DNA from 4 places in the Burkholderia sp. FW306-1C-G01B genome. Region 3 is predicted to be linked to each of the others. Evidence: predicted binding sites of a transcription regulator. Region 3 holds the regulator's gene; each other region holds the start of a gene.
The links. The regulator FliA, encoded in region 3, starts transcription of late flagellar genes. The targets are predictions, from matches to a motif close to CTAAAGTTTNNNNNNNNNNNGCCGNTA.
Positions count from the first base shown of each region.

Region 1: the regulator FliA is predicted to act here: its motif matches at 2,494-2,520, upstream of flgM (flagellar biosynthesis anti-sigma factor FlgM).
Region 2: the regulator FliA is predicted to act here: its motif matches at 2,286-2,312, upstream of fliD (flagellar filament capping protein FliD).
Region 4: the regulator FliA is predicted to act here: its motif matches at 1,587-1,613, upstream of flgK (flagellar hook-associated protein FlgK).

Region 1 covers NZ_JBYSWZ010000007.1:218,984-223,122, forward strand. The annotation lists gene flgC (flagellar basal body rod protein FlgC) at 17-442, opposite strand; gene flgB (flagellar basal body rod protein FlgB) at 485-973, opposite strand; gene flgA (flagellar basal body P-ring formation chaperone FlgA) at 1,178-2,431, shown strand; gene flgM (flagellar biosynthesis anti-sigma factor FlgM) at 2,550-2,879, shown strand; gene AC3WLY_RS16195 (flagella synthesis protein FlgN) at 2,957-3,397, shown strand; gene AC3WLY_RS16200 (M24 family metallopeptidase) at 3,447-4,139, opposite strand, start outside.
Region 2 covers NZ_JBYSWZ010000006.1:308,675-312,813, forward strand. The annotation lists gene AC3WLY_RS14770 (dTDP-4-dehydrorhamnose reductase family protein) at 1-690, opposite strand, end outside; gene AC3WLY_RS14775 (DoxX family protein) at 942-1,355, opposite strand; gene fliD (flagellar filament capping protein FliD) at 2,434-3,945, shown strand; gene AC3WLY_RS14785 (hypothetical protein) at 4,014-4,139, opposite strand, start outside.
Region 3 covers NZ_JBYSWZ010000026.1:12,986-17,124, forward strand. The annotation lists gene flhF (flagellar biosynthesis GTPase FlhF) at 1-765, shown strand, start outside; gene AC3WLY_RS34250 (MinD/ParA family ATP-binding protein) at 758-1,576, shown strand; gene AC3WLY_RS34255 (RNA polymerase sigma factor FliA) at 1,599-2,333, shown strand; S-adenosyl-L-homocysteine riboswitch at 2,410-2,537, shown strand; gene ahcY (adenosylhomocysteinase) at 2,570-3,988, shown strand.
Region 4 covers NZ_JBYSWZ010000007.1:208,814-212,952, reverse strand. The annotation lists gene flgJ (flagellar assembly peptidoglycan hydrolase FlgJ) at 1-498, shown strand, start outside; gene AC3WLY_RS16135 (flagellar brake protein) at 743-1,498, shown strand; gene flgK (flagellar hook-associated protein FlgK) at 1,670-3,601, shown strand; gene flgL (flagellar hook-associated protein FlgL) at 3,619-4,139, shown strand, end outside.

The DNA of each region.
Region 1 (4,139 bases), on a different contig from region 3:
TCGGTCGGCGCGCGGCTCACGAGCCGATCGTCAGCGTCTTGAGCATCAGCGTCTTCGCGGTGTTCAGCGTCTCGACGTTGGCCTGGTACGAGCGCGACGCCGAGATCATGTTCACCATCTCCTGCACCGGGTCGACGTTCGGCATCTGCACGTAGCCGTTCGCGTCGGCGGCCGGGTTCGCCGGGTCGTAGGTCGACTTCATCGGCGACGGGTCGTCCATCACCTTCGTCACGCGCACGCCGCCCACGCCCTGGCCCGACGCGGTGCGCGCGCCGCCCATCGGGTCGGTCGCGAACACGACCTGCTTGGCCTTGTACGGCTTGCCGTCGGGGCCGGTGGCGCTGTCGGCGTTCGCGAGGTTCGACGCGGTGACGTTCAGGCGCTGCGATTGCGCGGACAGCGCCGAACCGGCGACGCCGAAGATGTTCATCAACGAAGGCATGGAGGCTCCTTGTGCTTGTGCGCGGGTTCGGAAGCGGCGCGCTTACGAGTTCGTCGAGATCGCGGCGATCATGGCCTTGATCTGCTGGGTCATCACGGTCATCCCGGTTTCGTAGTGCAGCGCGTTGTTCGCGAACTGCACGCGTTCGACGTCGAGATCGACCGTGTTGCCGTCGAGCGACGGCTGCAGCGGCATCCGGTACTGCGCGCGGCCGTAGTCGTCCGCCGGGCCACCCGTCGGGATCAGCTTCGCCGTGCCGGCCATGTGGCCCGCCGCCGTCGACACCATCGACATGCCGCTCGTCACGCCGGCCGGCTGCGTCATCGGCAGTTGCGCGGCGTTGCTCGGCGCTAGGCCGCCGTTCGTCTGCTTCAGCGAGCGCGCGAGCGTCGACGCGAAATCGACGTCGCGGGCCCGGTAGCCGGGCGTGTCGGCGTTCGCGATGTTCGACGACAGCAGTTCCTGCCGATAGGCGCGCACGTCGAGCGCCTGTCGGCCGAACGCGAATTCCGCATCGAGTTTGTCCAGCATGTGTGCGTCTCTCCGTATGAAGCGCTGCACGCCCCTCGCGCCGGATGGCGACCCGAGAGGCTTTTTTCCATGACAGCGATGGTAGGCGCGGCACGCAACCGGCAATCGGGCGAATAACGCGGCAAAGCCCCCCTCTATTCATCGTTTGCGCAGCGGCCCCGCTCCCTAGAATGCAAATCGGATCAACGGATCGAGGGCAAGGCGATGACTGGCAGCGCACTTCGCGGCAGGAACGGGCGGCTCACGCACGTCCGGCGTGCGTTTGCGCTCGCCGCGGCGCTATGGATCGCCGCCCCGGCCGCGCACGCGGACGACGGGACGATCGTGATTCCCGGACGCGGCGAAACGGCCGAAACCGCGCTCGCGCACGCCAATGCGGCGAGCGGCGGGCAGTTCGGCGGGAATGCGGGGACGGGTTCGGGCGCAGGCATGGCGCAGGACGCGGGACGCGCGGCGGCAGGTGCGGGTGGTACGGCCGGCGCTGCCGCTGCCGGCCATGCGGCGCAACCGGCGAGCGCGATGGTCGTGACGAACGTCCCGCCGCCAGCCCCCGCACCGGCAGCCGCGCCGGCCCCCGTCTATGCAGCCGCTCGCGCGAACACCGTCTACGGCGCGCCGCGCGCCGCCGATCCCAACGCCATCGCGACGGTCGTCGCCGGAACGGCCGAGCCCGCGTCGAATCCCACGCGGCCGGCGCCGCAGGCAGTCGCTGCGCGCATGGCAGCAGCGCGCGCCGCGTCAGCCGCGCCGGCGCCGCGCGCACCGGCGGCTTCCCCGGCGGCTTCCGCCAACCCGGCCCAGGCGGCCCCCGCGGCCCAGAGCGCGACGCCGCCCGGCCAACAGGACCCCGACTCGATCCGGCGCGCAGCCCTCGCGTTCCTGCAGCAGCAGATCGCGGGCCTGCCAGGCAAGACCACCGCGACGGTCACGACCGCGTTTCCGCGCGGGCTCGCCGCGTGCACGACGCTCGAGCCGTTCCTGCCGACCGGCGCGCGCCTGTGGGGCCGCACGACGGTCGGCGTGCGCTGCGCGGGCGAACGGCCGTGGACCGTCTACCTGCAGGCGAAGGTCGCCGTGCAGGCCACCTATTACGTCGCCGCGCGCCAGATCGCGCCCGGCGAGCCGCTGGGCGCGGCCGACCTGGTCGCGCGCGACGGCGACCTGACGGTGCTGCCGCTCGCGGTGATCACCGATCCGGCGCAGGCGGTCGGCTCGACCGCGCTCGCGCGCATCTCGGCCGGGCTGCCGCTGCGGCAGGACATGCTGAAGAGCGCGGCGTCGGTATCGGCCGGCCAGACGGTGCGGGTCGTCGCGGCCGGCCCCGGTTTCACGATTTCGGCCGAGGGCAGCGTGCTCGCGAATGCGGCGCCCGGCCAGTCGGTGCGGGTGCGGATGGCGGCGGGCCAGATCGTCACGGCAATCGTCAAGGACGCCGGCACCGTGGAAATTCCGCTGTAGGGACGGATCCCGCCGCAAGATTGCAAAGAATTGTTTATTCGGAGAATTTCGGGCTCACGATGCTAAAGTTCGGGCCGACCCGGCCGTTATCTGGGTCAAACCGTACAGGAAACCCATCGTGAAGATCGATTCCACTCCGAAACCGAGCCCCCTCGCGCCGACCGGCAACGGCGCGGCCCGTGCACAATCCGGCGCGGCCCAGTCGTCCGCGCAGGCGGCCGACGCAGGATCGACCGGCGGCGACGCGACCGTGAACCTGTCGGGTCTGTCCGGCCAGTTGCGCTCGGCATCCGCGTCCGGCAACGCCGATATCGACACGGGCCTGGTCCAGTCGATCAAGGAAGCGCTGAACAACGGCACGCTGACGATCGATGCGAACAAGATTGCCGACGGCGTATTGAACACCGCCCGCGAACTGCTGCAACAGCAGCGCCCGCAGGGCAGCTGAGCCGGCCGCCTCGCGGCCGGTCCCCCCGGTTTGCCGGCGCGCCGCACCCCGCGCTCCGGCGCGACGAGCATGACGCGATGAGAGAAGAGCTGCTGGCCACGGTCAACGACGAACACGCGACGGTCGAGGCGTTCGCGTCCCTGCTCGCCTACGAGGAAAAAGCGCTGACGACGGCGGAGCCGCTCGACATGCTGCCCGGGATCGTCGAGAAGAAGAGCGAGCTGATCGACCGGCTCGCGCAGCTCGAACGCACGCGCGACACGCAGCTGTCCGCGCTCGGCTTTGCATCGGGCAAGAAAGGGATGGACCAGGCCGCCGAGCGCGATGCACGCCTCGCCGGCCGCTGGCAGTTGCTGCAGCAGGCCGCCGAACGCGCGCGCCAGGCCAACGCGAACAACGGGATGCTGATCCGGATCCGGATGGACTACAACGAGCGCGCGCTCGCGGTGCTGCGCTCGGCGCCCGCACCGGCCGGCGTCTACGGCCCCGACGGGCGCGTGTCGGCGCTGACGCGCTGACGTCGCGCCGCGCGGCCGCCCGACGGCCGCGCGCCTGCCTTGCCCTTCCTTACAACAGCGGACACGCGGTGACCTGCGTGCCGCGCGCCACGCACAGCCGCTCGTAGTCGCGCAGGTACGCGCGCTCGTCGTCGTCCAGCAGGTCGAGATCGATCAGGTCCCAGTCGTAGCCGACCGTCACGATGTTCTCGAACGTCACCGTATCCGGCTGCGCTTCGTCCGGCCGGATGATCACGATGTTCTCGATCCGCACGCCGCCCTTGCCCGGCACGTAGATGCCCGGCTCGACCGAAATCACCGCATTCGGCACCAGCCCGTATTTCGCGCCCGGCGCGAAACGCACGCCGCCTTCGTGCACGTGAATCCCGACGCCGTGCCCGGTGCCGTGGCCGAAGTCGTGGCCGTGATCGCGGCACACCTGCCGCACGAGCGCATCGACGTCGCCGCCCGTCGCCGAGGCCGGGAAGCGCGTGACGAGCCCCTTGATGCAGGCCTTCAGCGCGACCGTGTAGATCTCGCGCTGCCACGGTTGCGCGACCGTGTCCGCGCGCGTGCGGCGCAGCACGACGCGCGTGCAGTCCGTCGCGAAGCCGGCTTCGTAGTACGCACCGCTGTCGAGCAGCACGAGTTCGCCTTCCGTCAGCTCGACGTCGGCGCTCGCCGCCGTGTAATGCGCGAACGCGCTGTTCGCGCCGTTCGCCGCGATCGACGGAAACGTCAGCGCGACCGCCGAGCGCGCGCC
Region 2 (4,139 bases), on a different contig from region 3:
GTCGCGGATGACTTGCGCGACGTCCGGCGTGTAGGTCGGATAGCGGATCGCCCATGCATCCATGCCGACCGCGTCGGCACCCGGGCGCGCGGAAGCGACGATCGCGGGGACGAGGCTCGTGACGGCCGATTCGCTCCAGTCGGCGACCGGGCCGTAAAGCAACGGCAGGCGCAGCACGCACGACAGCGGCGATGCGGCGAGGAGCGCAGCTTCGCCTTCCAGCTTCGTGCGGCCGTAGATGTTCAGCGGGTTCGGCGTGGCGTCTTCACGGTACGGGGCCGCCTTGCCGTCGAATACGTAGTCGGTGGAGATGCCCAGCGTCCATGCGCCATATCGCGCGGCGAGCGCGCCGATGCGGGCCGGCGCTGTGACGTTGATGGCGCGCGCGGCGGCCGGGTCGCGTTCGCAGACGTCGGGGCGGCGTTCGGCTGCGCAGAGGATGACGGCGGCCGGTTTGCGGGTTTCGAACAGGTGTTCGAGGGCCGGCTGGTCGAGCGCGTCGAGTCGGGCGATGTTTTCCGGGGGCAGCGCGAGAAATTTTGCGCCTGCGCTTTGCGGGTTCCGGATGGTCGCGAGCAGCGTCAGCGACGATTCGCGGGCCAGCGACGCGGCAACCGCGCGGCCGAGCAGGCCGGAGGCGCCGATGACGAGGATGGTCGGGAGTTCGGTCGACGAAGTTGGGCTTGGCATGGGCGGCGATTCGGGTGACGTAGGGAGGCGCGAGGTCGCGTTCGGCGTTCGAGCTGCGGTCGTCCGGAGGATAGCGGAAAAGGTGCGCAACCGATCAACGACCAACGACCCTCGAACCGTACCATGCGGAATCGCCACCCGGCGCACGCAATCTCCGGAGCCACCGGTGATTCGCCCGCCACCCCAAAGACAAAGCCCGGCACACTTGCGCGCACCGGGCCTGCCACACTGCACTGAAACTTCGCGCCGCTTTACTTCCGGTCGATCGAATACCGCCCCGGCCCGGTCAGCGCGAGCAACAGCAACCCGCCGATGATGCTGACGTTCTTGTAGAAGTTGATCATCGCCATGTACTGGTCCATGCCCTGCAGCGCCCAGTAGCGATGGCCGATCAGCGCGGTCGCGAGCGTATAGGCGGCGAACACCAGCGCGAGCGGACGCGTATAGAAGCCGATCGCGATCAGCAGGCCGCCGGCCAGTTCGACCGCCACCGCGATCACGGCCGCCAGCTCCGGCGCCGGGTTCCCCGTCGACGCCATGTATGCGACCGTGCCCGAGAAGCCGTTCAGCTTCTGCCAGCCGAACAGCATGAACAGGATCATCAGCAGCACGCGAGCCGCCAGCAGCAGCTCGTCCTTCTTCGACTCCAGCGAAACGTAACGCATAGCAATCACCCTTGAATTGACGGTTCGATGCATCCGGCGCCGATGCGCGCCGAATCGGCACGCCAGGTCGGCAACGGACCACTCCTCGCGCAATCGGACAGCGGACCGGACGGCCCGCCGCCGAAGAATCCGTCCGGTTGCGCCGTTCCTGGCGCGCTCCGGATCGGTTCTGGCGAAGCACGAGTGCAGTCTACTGTCTCACCAGGAATCATCAATCCTCCATAAAGCGATTCGCCGTCTCAATTAAGTAGACAATCGGACGCAACAAGGCCGCTACACAGCGGATGACGGGGCAGCGCAAACGACTCTCGGCCCCGCGCAAATCGCTCCGTTCTCGTGTTTCCAGATCAGGAAAACTGTTCCCCTTCTTCCTGGCCGCCTTATTCAATTGATATTGTCGGCGCCAATTGACACATGCCGGCCACAACAACTCGTCTCGACAGTTAATTGGCGACACGTTCTACGCGTGCTTCATTCGCCATTGATTCGGCGTAGCAATTCGATCGCCTTTACAATCAGCTAGTGATCTTTTTTCGATCAAAGACACACGGACCGGGAATGCAAATTGGTAACCGAAAACGTTTCACGTACGCGTGGCCCGACATCTCACGTAGCGTGATATCGCCTACCTGACAAGGTTTGCGGCTCGATACTGACCAAGCATGGCGCCTGCTCCACGCAGCCGCTCCGCCTGACGTTTAGCGGCATGAACGAAAAATTCCTCATCAAACATTCACGCTTTCAGCAAGTTTTGAACTCCAGCAAAAATCCCCCAATAAATACAATTGCAATCATGCGTTTGCGATAAAAAATCGCAAGCCACCATCCCGCATCCATCTGCCCACCCACCATCTACAATTTTCTCAACAAACATTACAAAAAATTACCAATTAATACCGGTTTAAATATACGATGGCGCACCGATTCGTTCTTACGTTTCCCCGACGCCTCCCGTGAACCCCGGCATGCGTCGCGCGGGAGGCAGCATGCAGGCGAATCGCGACGAGGCCGCCCGGATCACCGCGAGCGGACTCGGCAGCCGTTCGTCGCAGGATCGCCTTTCAACCGGAGCCCACCCATGCCAACGAACACGCCCGTGAATAACAGCGCGAACGCGAACAGCCTGATGCAACAGGCGGCGCAATCGATCATCAACGGCTCGACCGGCAATCCGTCGATGGACGTCGGCACGCTGGTCAAGACGCTGGTGAACGCGAAGACGGCCGGCCGTGCCGCGACGCTTGCCGCGTCGCAAGCGACCGGCAGCACGCGGATTTCCGCATTCGGCGCACTGTCGTCGGCGCTGGGCGCGCTCCAGGCGGGCCTCACATCGCTGACGAACGGCGGGCTGCAGTCGACGTTCAACGCCATCGCGAGCGGCAAGGGCCTGACCGCGACGGCGGGTGCGGGCGCGGTCGCCGGCACCTACACGATCGGCGTCACGCAGATCGCGACCGCGCAGGCGCTGTCGTCGGCCGGTTTCAACGGGACCAAGGCACTCGGCACCGGCACGCTGACGCTGTCGCTCGGCAGCCAGTCGTTCAAGGTCGAGGTCGGCAGCACGAACAACACGCTGTCGGGCATCGCGGCCGCGATCAACGCGGCGTCGAACAACCCGGGGATCAGCGCGACGGTCATCAACGGCACCGACGGCGCGCACCTCGTGCTCGCATCGTCGAAGACGGGCGCGGCGAACGCGATCAGCGTCGCGGTCGGCAACGTGGCCAACGACAACGGGCTGTCGAGCCTCGGCGTCACGTCGACGGCCGACACGGCCGGCGGCGCGTCGAAGATCGAATCGGCGAACAGCGCGGCCGCGTGGCGGCAAAGCGCGGTCGCGCAGGATGCGAAGTTCACGATCAACGGGATCGCGTCGACCAGCGCGAGCAACGCGGTGTCGGGTGTGCTGACGGGCATCACGCTGAACCTGTCGGCGGCCGCGGTCAGCGCGACCGATACGCAGACGCTGACGGTCAGCACCGACACGAAATCGCAGGCGGCGACGATCACGAATTTCGTGAGCCTGTACAACACGGTCGTCAAGACGATGGGCGCGCTGACGAGCTACACGGAAGGCGCGAACGCACAAGGCGCGCTGATCGGCGATTCGACACTGAACACGATCCGCAACTCGCTCGCATCGAGCGTCGCGCGCGGCGTCGACAGCGGCGGCACCGAGAAGGGCAGCGGGCACGCGAACCTGCTGTCGATCGGCATCAAGCTCGAGCGGGACGGCACGCTGAGCGTCGACAGCGCGAAGCTCGGCGACACGCTGTCCGCCAACCCGACGGCGGTCGCGCGCCTGTTCAACCCGACGAACGGGATCGGCACGCGCCTGACCGAGCAGATCACGCAATTTACGAAGAAGAACGGAATGATCGACGTGCGCACGACCGCACTGAACGCCGATCTGAAGCGCATCACGCAGCAGCAGTCCGATCTGTCCGACTACGCTGCGCAATTGACCAAGCAGTATCAAGCGCAGTTCACGGCACTCAACACGCTGATGGCCAGGATGAACTCGAACTCGCAGTACCTGACGCGGTTGTTCGGCGGCGCAAACAGCAACGGCACGCTGGCGAAAAGATGAACGGCCGGGCTCCGCGGTGACCGCTTCAGCGGTTCCCGCGCAATCAATGGTTCGAGCGGGTCGAGCCGTCAGCCGAGCCCCTCGACGCGGTCGGCGAACAAATCGATCGCACGCGACACCTGACGCCCGAAATAGCCTGGCCGTTCGCGCTCGTATGCGCGCAGCAACGTCGTGCATTCGCGCTCGGCCCAGCG
Region 3 (4,139 bases):
GCGCAGTCGGTGCTCGCGGCGAACCTGCCGGTGCTCGACAGCGAGGACGCGCTGATGGAGCGCGGCGGCGTGTTCGCGCTGATGGGGCCGACGGGCGTCGGCAAGACCACCACCACCGCGAAGCTGGCCGCGCGCTGCGTGATGCGCTTCGGCGCGAGCAAGGTCGCGCTGCTGACCACCGACAGCTACCGGATCGGCGGCCACGAGCAACTGCGCATCTTCGGCAAGATCCTCGGCGTGCCGGTGCACGCGGTGAAGGATGCGGGCGATCTCGCGCTCGCGCTGTCCGAACTGCGCAACAAGCACATCGTGCTGATCGACACGATCGGCATGAGCCAGCGCGACCGCGCGGTGTCCGACCAGATCGCGATGCTGCACGGCGCGAACGCACCGGTGCAGCGCCTGCTGCTGCTCAACGCGACGAGCCACGGCGACACGCTCAACGAAGTCGTGCAGGCGTACCGCAGCGCGGGCGAGCATCCGGACCTGGCCGGCTGCATCCTCACGAAGCTCGACGAGGCGACCCACCTCGGCGGCGTGCTCGACACGGTGATCCGCTACAAGCTGCCGGTCCATTACGTGTCGACCGGCCAGAAGGTGCCGGAGAACCTGTATGTCGCATCGACCAAGTTCCTGCTGAAGAGCGCGTTCTGTGTGCCGCGCGACGGCTCGCCCTTCGTGCCGCAAGACGAAGACATGCCGACGCTGCTCTCCGCACTGACCGCACGTTCCACCGCCGAGCTGCACGAGGTGCGATTTGGATAAACGAATCATCGACCAGGCCGAAGGGCTGCGGCGCTTGCTGGCCGGGCGCGCGTCGCGCATCGTCGCGGTGACGGGCGGGCCGGCGGGCGTCGGCTGCACGTCCACCATCGTGAACCTGGCGGCGGCGCTCGCGTCGCTCGGCAAGGATGTGCTCGTCGTCGACGAGCGCGCCGACGTGCATTCGGCCAGCGCGACGCTCGCGGGCGCGTGGCTGCGCGACGGCGAGCGCACGCGGGTGGCCGCCGGCTTCGGCCTGTGCGCGGCCGCGCGGCTCGCGCGCGCCGGCTACAGCGACACGCAACTGAGCGACTTCATCGACGGCCCGGCCGACATCGTCCTCGTCGACGCGCAGCTCGGCGCCGACGGCTCGTTCTCGGCGCTCGCACGCGAAGCGCACGACGTGCTGGTCGTCACGCGGGTCGCCGCGCAGGCGATCACCGAGGCGTACGCGTGCATGAAGCGGCTGCATTTCGCGCACGCGTTCGCGCAGTTCCGCGTGCTGACCAATCACGTCGGCAGCCATGCGGATGCGAAGACGGCCTTCGACAACCTCGCGGGCGTCGCAAGCCGCTACCTGACGGTGTCGATTGCCGACGCGGGCTGCGTGAGCGCCGATCCGCTCGTCGAACACGCGCGCGAGCTGACGCATGCGGTGGTCGACGCGTTCCCGTCGGCGGCGGCCGCGCGCGACTACCGGCAGATTGCCGCCGACCTGCTGTACTGGCCGATGCGCCCGCGTTCGGGTGCGGACCGCGCCGTCCACGCGGGCGGCAAGCCGTCGTATCAGGCGGGCGCGGCACACGCCGCGTGAGCGCTACCGGAAGGAGAGAGCCATGATGTACAACGCTCAAGGAAAGATGTCCCAGGCCGACGTGCTCGCGCAATATGCGCCGCTCGTGCGTCGCCTCGGGCTGCAGCTCGTCGCGAAGATGCCGGCGAGCGTCGACCTCGACGACCTGATCCAGGCCGGCATGATCGGCCTGATGGACGCGGCCGGCCGCTACAAGGAAGACCAGGGCGCGCAGTTCGAGACCTACGCGACGCAGCGCATCCGCGGCGCGATGCTCGACGAGCTGCGCAGCAACGACTGGCTGCCGCGCAGCCTGCGCAAGACGTCGCGCGAGGTCGAGCACGCGGTGCACCAGGTCGAGCAGCATCTCGGCCGCTCGGCGAGCGAGACCGAGATCGCGCAGCACCTGAACATGCCGCTCGACGAATACCAGGGGATGCTGCAGGACCTGCACGGCAGCCAGCTCATCTACTACGAGGATTTCGACCGCGCGGCCGACGACGAGCCGTTCCTCGACCGCTATCGCGTCGATCACGCCGATCCGCTGTCGTCGCTGCTCGACGAGCATTTGCGCGAGGCGCTCGTCGAGGCGATCGAGCGGCTGCCGGAACGCGAGAAGCTGCTGATGTCGCTGTACTACGAACGGGGTCTGAATCTGCGCGAGATCGGCGCGGTGCTCGAAGTGAGCGAATCGCGCGTGTGCCAGCTGCACAGCCAGGCCGTCGCGCGCCTGCGCGCGCGGCTGCGCGAACAGGCGTGGGTCGGCGCGGAGTCCTGACCCTTTCCAGACGGCAACGCGCGCCGACGCCGCGCGCTTGCGCATTTTGCGCGCCGATTTGCTACAATCCCTCCCGTTTTCCGAGGAGCGTTGCGACGGACCACTCTGCGTCCGCCAGGCTCGGAAGGCTTCACCAAGCAGCCGTGCGGCGCGCGTTTCGCGACCGTCGCGCCGGCTCCGCTTCCTGAACGGCGCTCACGTCACCAATCTAGAACTTTTTTAGAAAGGAGGGCGTGATGAACGCCATTATCGATTCGCAAGCTTCCAAGGATTACGTCGTCGCCGACATGGCGCTGGCCGGCTGGGGCCGCAAGGAACTGAACATCGCCGAGACCGAAATGCCGGGCCTCGTGCAGATCCGCGACGAATACAAGGCGCAGCAGCCGCTGAAGGGCGCGCGCATTGCCGGTTCGCTGCACATGACGATCCAGACGGGCGTGCTGATCGAGACGCTGAAGGCGCTCGGCGCGGACGTTCGCTGGGCCTCGTGCAACATCTTCTCGACGCAGGACCACGCAGCGGCCGCGATTGTCGAAGCCGGCACGCCGGTGTTCGCGTTCAAGGGCGAATCGCTCGACGAATACTGGGAGTTCTCGCACCGTATCTTCGAATGGCCGAACGGCGAATTCGCGAACATGATCCTGGACGACGGCGGCGACGCAACGCTGCTGCTGATCCTCGGCGCGAAGGCCGAGAAGGACCGTTCGGTGATCGCGAAGCCGACCAACGAGGAAGAAGTCGCGCTGTACAAGTCGATCGCGAAGCACCTCGACATCGACGCGACCTGGTACTCGAAGCGCCTCGCGCACATCAAGGGCGTGACCGAAGAAACCACGACCGGCGTGCACCGCCTGTACCAGATGGAAAAGGACGGCCGCCTGCCGTTCCCGGCGTTCAACGTGAACGATTCGGTCACGAAGTCGAAGTTCGACAACCTGTACGGCTGCCGTGAATCGCTCGTCGACGGCATCAAGCGCGCGACCGACGTGATGATCGCGGGCAAGGTCGCGGTCGTTGCCGGCTACGGCGACGTGGGCAAGGGCTGCGCGCAGTCGCTGCGCGGCCTCGGTGCGACCGTGTGGGTCACCGAAATCGATCCGATCTGCGCGCTGCAGGCGGCGATGGAAGGCTACCGCGTCGTGACGATGGAATACGCGGCCGACAAGGCCGACATCTTCGTGACGGCGACCGGCAACTACCACGTGATCAACCACGATCACATGAAGGCGATGCGCCACAACGCGATCGTCTGCAACATCGGCCACTTCGACTCGGAAATCGACGTCGCGTCGACCCGCCAGTACCAGTGGGAAAACATCAAGCCGCAGGTCGACCACATCATCTTCCCGGACGGCAAGCGCGTGATCCTGCTGGCGGAAGGCCGCCTCGTGAATCTCGGCTGCGCGACCGGCCACCCGTCGTTCGTGATGTCGAACTCGTTCGCGAACCAGACGCTCGCGCAGATCGAGCTGTTCGTGCGCGGCGGCGAGTACGAGAACAAGGTGTACGTGCTGCCGAAGCATCTCGATGAAAAGGTCGCGCGCCTGCACCTCGCGCGCATCGGCGCGAACCTGTCCGTGCTGTCGGACGAGCAGGCTTCGTACATCGGCGTGCAGAAGGACGGCCCGTTCAAGCCGAACCACTACCGCTACTGATGCGCCGCCGCCGCCGTGCCGTGCGCGCCCTGCTTCGGGGCACACGGTGCGGCGGCGGCACGGCGCCGGATCGCCGGCCTTCGCGTTGCGCCTTCGGGTGCGCGCGGCGGCCGGCGGCGGCCACTGATCGCACAGATCGACAACCGAACCG
Region 4 (4,139 bases), on a different contig from region 3:
GCCGGCAGCGCACTGACGCCGCCGCTGAAGGGCGCGAGCGGCGCGCCGGACGCCGACGCGTTCGTCGACCGGCTCGCGGCCCCCGCACAGGCGGCCAGCGCGTCGACCGGCATCCCGGCGCGCTTCATCGTCGGCCAGGCCGCGCTCGAATCGGGCTGGGGCAAGCGCGAGATCCGCGCGGCCGACGGCTCGACCAGCTACAACGTGTTCGGCATCAAGGCGAACAAGGGCTGGACGGGCCGCACGGTGTCGGCGTTGACGACCGAATACGTGAACGGCACGCCGCGCCGCGTGGTCGCGAAATTCCGCGCTTACGACTCGTACGAGCACGCGATGACCGATTACGCGAACCTGCTGAAGAACAATCCGCGCTACTCGGGCGTGCTGAGCGCGAGCCGCAGCGTCGAAGGCTTCGCGCACGGGATGCAGAAGGCCGGTTACGCGACCGACCCGAACTACGCGAAGAAGCTGATCTCGATCATGCAGCAGATCGGGTGACGGGCCAGGGCCTGCGCCCGCCGATAACAGGCTCCGGCCCACCGTCAATTACCCTCTCAGGACCGCGCCCGGCATACCGCCGCGCGCGGTTTCAACGTTTGCGCGAAAAAAAACGGGAAATCGATCTAAACTTTCGGTCAGCACTGCCGCTAAGTGTGAGAGACCTGCGACCGGGCCTTGTTCTGGCCCGGTTTTATTGCGCACCGGTTGCCCGTGCGCCCATGACAAGAAAGACCGGCTAGCCATGAATATCGAAACGTCGACGGACCCCAGCCTGGACGCAGGCCACTCCGGGCCCGACTATGCCCGCCGCAATCCGCTGGAAATCGGCGTGCAGCTGCGCAACCTCGTGAACCGCGGCGATTTCCTGACCGTCCAGTATCCGGGCGGCCAGCTCGTCACGCGCCTGCTCGAGGTCGACGTCGGCGCGCGGACGTTCACGTTCGACTGGGGCGCGCTGTCCGAGCAGAACGCCGGCATCCTCGGCGCGTCGCACTGCACGTTCGCGGCGTCGCCGGAGGGCGTGCGCGTCGAATTCACCACGGGCACGCCGCGCGAGACGCGCTACGAGGGGCTGCCCGCGTTCGTCGCCGATTTCCCCGACGTGCTGATGTGCATCCAGCGCCGTGAATATTTCCGGGTCGACGCGCCGATCGTCGATCCGTTCCTGTGCCGCGGCAAGCTGCCGGACGGCGAGAGCTTCCTGTTCGAGGTGCACAACCTGTCGCTCGGCGGCGTGGGGCTGCGCACGGCCGACGAACGCGTCGAGGCGCTCGAGGTCGGCACGCTGCTGCCCGACGTCGAGCTCGAGCTGACCGGCCACGGCAAGCTGTCGCTCGACCTGCAGCTCGTGTCGCAGCGCTCGACGCAGATGCCGAACGGGTCGCGGCGCTACCAGCTCGGCTTCCGCTACATGTCGCTGCCGGGCAGCGCCGAGAACACGCTGCAGCGGCTGATCACGCAGCTCGAAATGAAGCGCCGCTCGCTCGTGCGGGCCTGACGCGCACGCGGCCGCCGGCCCGCACGGGCCGCCCGCCGGACGCTTCGACCAGCGACGCGCGTGTCGCGCGTCGCACGTGCATTTTTTCCTCAATTTTTTCGATCCGCGGCCGTTATACCGGGAGTTACGCAACCCGGCGGCCGCAGCGCGGCCGGCTCATCAGGATCGCGCATGTCCAACTCACTCATGAACCTCGGCGTCAGCGGCCTGAATGCCGCGCTCTGGGGCCTCACGACGACCGGCCAGAACATCAGCAACGCCGCGACGCCGGGCTATTCGGTCGAACGCCCCGTCTATGCCGAGGCGAGCGGCCAGTACACGAGCAGCGGCTACATGCCGCAGGGCGTGAACACCGTCACCGTGCAGCGGCAGTACAGCCAGTACCTCAGCGACCAGCTGAACGGCGCGCAGACGCAGGGCGGCGCGCTGTCGACGTGGTATTCGCTCGTCTCGCAGTTGAACAACTACGTCGGCAGCCCGACAGCCGGCATCTCGACCGCGATCACGAGCTACTTCACGGGGCTGCAGAACGTCGCGAACAACGCGTCCGACTCGTCGGTGCGGCAGACCGCAATGAGCAACGCGCAGACGCTCGCGAACCAGATCACGGCGGCCGGCCAGCAGTACGACGCGCTGCGCCAGAGCGTGAACACGCAGCTCACGAGCACCGTCACGCAGATCAACGCGTACACCGCGCAGATCGCGCAGCTGAACCAGCAGATCGCGTCCGCGAGCAGCCAGGGCCAGCCGCCGAACCAGCTGATGGACCAGCGCGACCTCGCGGTGTCGAACCTGTCGAACCTCGCGGGCGTGCAGGTCGTGCGCAACAGCGACGGCTACAGCGTGTTTCTCGCCGGCGGCACGCCGCTCGTCGTCGCGGACAAGAGCTATCAGCTCGCGACCGTCACGTCGCCGTCCGATCCGAGCGAGCTGACCGTCGTGTCGCAGGGGATCGCCGGCGCGACCCCGCAGGGGCCGAACCAGTTCCTGTCCGACGCGTCGCTGTCGGGCGGCACGCTCGGCGGCCTGCTCGCGTTCCGCAGCCAGACGCTCGACCCCGCGCAGGCGCAGCTCGGCGCGATCGCGACCAGCTTTGCCGCGCAGGTCAACGCGCAGAACGCGCTCGGCCTCGACCTGTCGGGCAACGTCGGCGGCAACCTGTTCACGACCGGCTCGCCGATCATCTACGCGAACCAGGGCAACACCGGCAACGCGGCGCTGTCCGTGTCGTTCGCGAACGCAGCGCAGCCGACCACGGGCGACTACACGCTGTCGTACGACGGCACGAACTACACGCTGACCGACCGTGCGAGCGGCACGGTGGTCGGCTCGTCGGCGTCGATGCCGGCGTCGATCGGCGGGCTGAACTTCTCGTTCACGTCGGGCTCGATGAGCGCCGGCGACAAGTTCACCGTGCAGCCGACGCGCGGCGCGCTGAACGGCTTCGGCCTCGCGACGTCGAACGGCTCGGCGATCGCGGCGGCGGCGCCGTACGTGCCGTCGGCCACCACGACGAACACGGGCACCGGGACGATCGGCGGGTTGTCGGTCACGAGCCCGGCGGCCGCGGCCAATGCGCATAACTACACGATCACGATGGGCGGGACGTCGGCCGCGCCGACCTATACGGTCACGGACAACACGGCCGTGCCGCCGACGACCACCGGCGCGCAGCCGTACCAGGCCGGCACGCCGATCACGCTGACGGCCGGCGTCACGGTGACGGTGTCGGGCACGCCGGCGGTGGGCGACACGTTCACGGTCGCGCCGAACACGGGCGGCACGAACGACGGCAGCAACGCGCTCGCGCTGTCGAAGCTCGTCAACTCGAAATCGTTCGGCAACGGCTCGACCACGTTGACGGGCGCATACGCGAACTACGTGAACAGCATCGGCAACACGACGAGCCAGCTGAAGTCGTCGAGCGCCGCGCAGACCGCGCTGGTCGGCCAGATCACGCAGGCGCAGCAGTCGGTGTCGGGCGTGAACCAGAACGAGGAAGCGGCCAACCTGATGCAGTACCAGCAGCTCTACCAGGCGAACGCGAAGGTGATCCAGACGGCGTCGACGCTGTTCCAGACCGTGCTCGGCCTGTTCAACTGATTTCGGGGACCGAAGCGATGAGGATTTCCACCACCCAGTTCTACCAGCTGAACGTCGCTCAGATGAGCGACCAGCAGGCGCAGCTGTCGCAGCTGTACCAGCAGATCTCGAGCGGCGTGAGCCTCGCGACGCCGGCCGACAACCCGCTCGGCGCGGCGCAGGCCGTGCAGTTGTCGATGACGTCGGCGACGCTGTCGCAGTACGCGTCGAACCAGAACGCCGCGCTGTCGTCGCTGCAGAAGGAAGACCAGACGCTCATCAGCGTCAACAACCTGCTGAACAGCATTCATACGGTCGTGATCCAGGCCGGCGACGGCTCGCTGTCCGACAGCGACCGCTCGGCGCTGTCGACGCAGCTGCAGGGCTATCGCGACCAGCTGCTGACGCTCGCGAACTCGACGGACGGTTCGGGCAACTACCTGTTCTCTGGCTTCCAGTCGACCACGGCGCCGTTCTCGAACGCGTCGGGCGGCGGCGTGACCTACAGCGGCGATATGGGTTCGCGGGAGGTGCAGATTGCCGACACGCGTTCGATCTC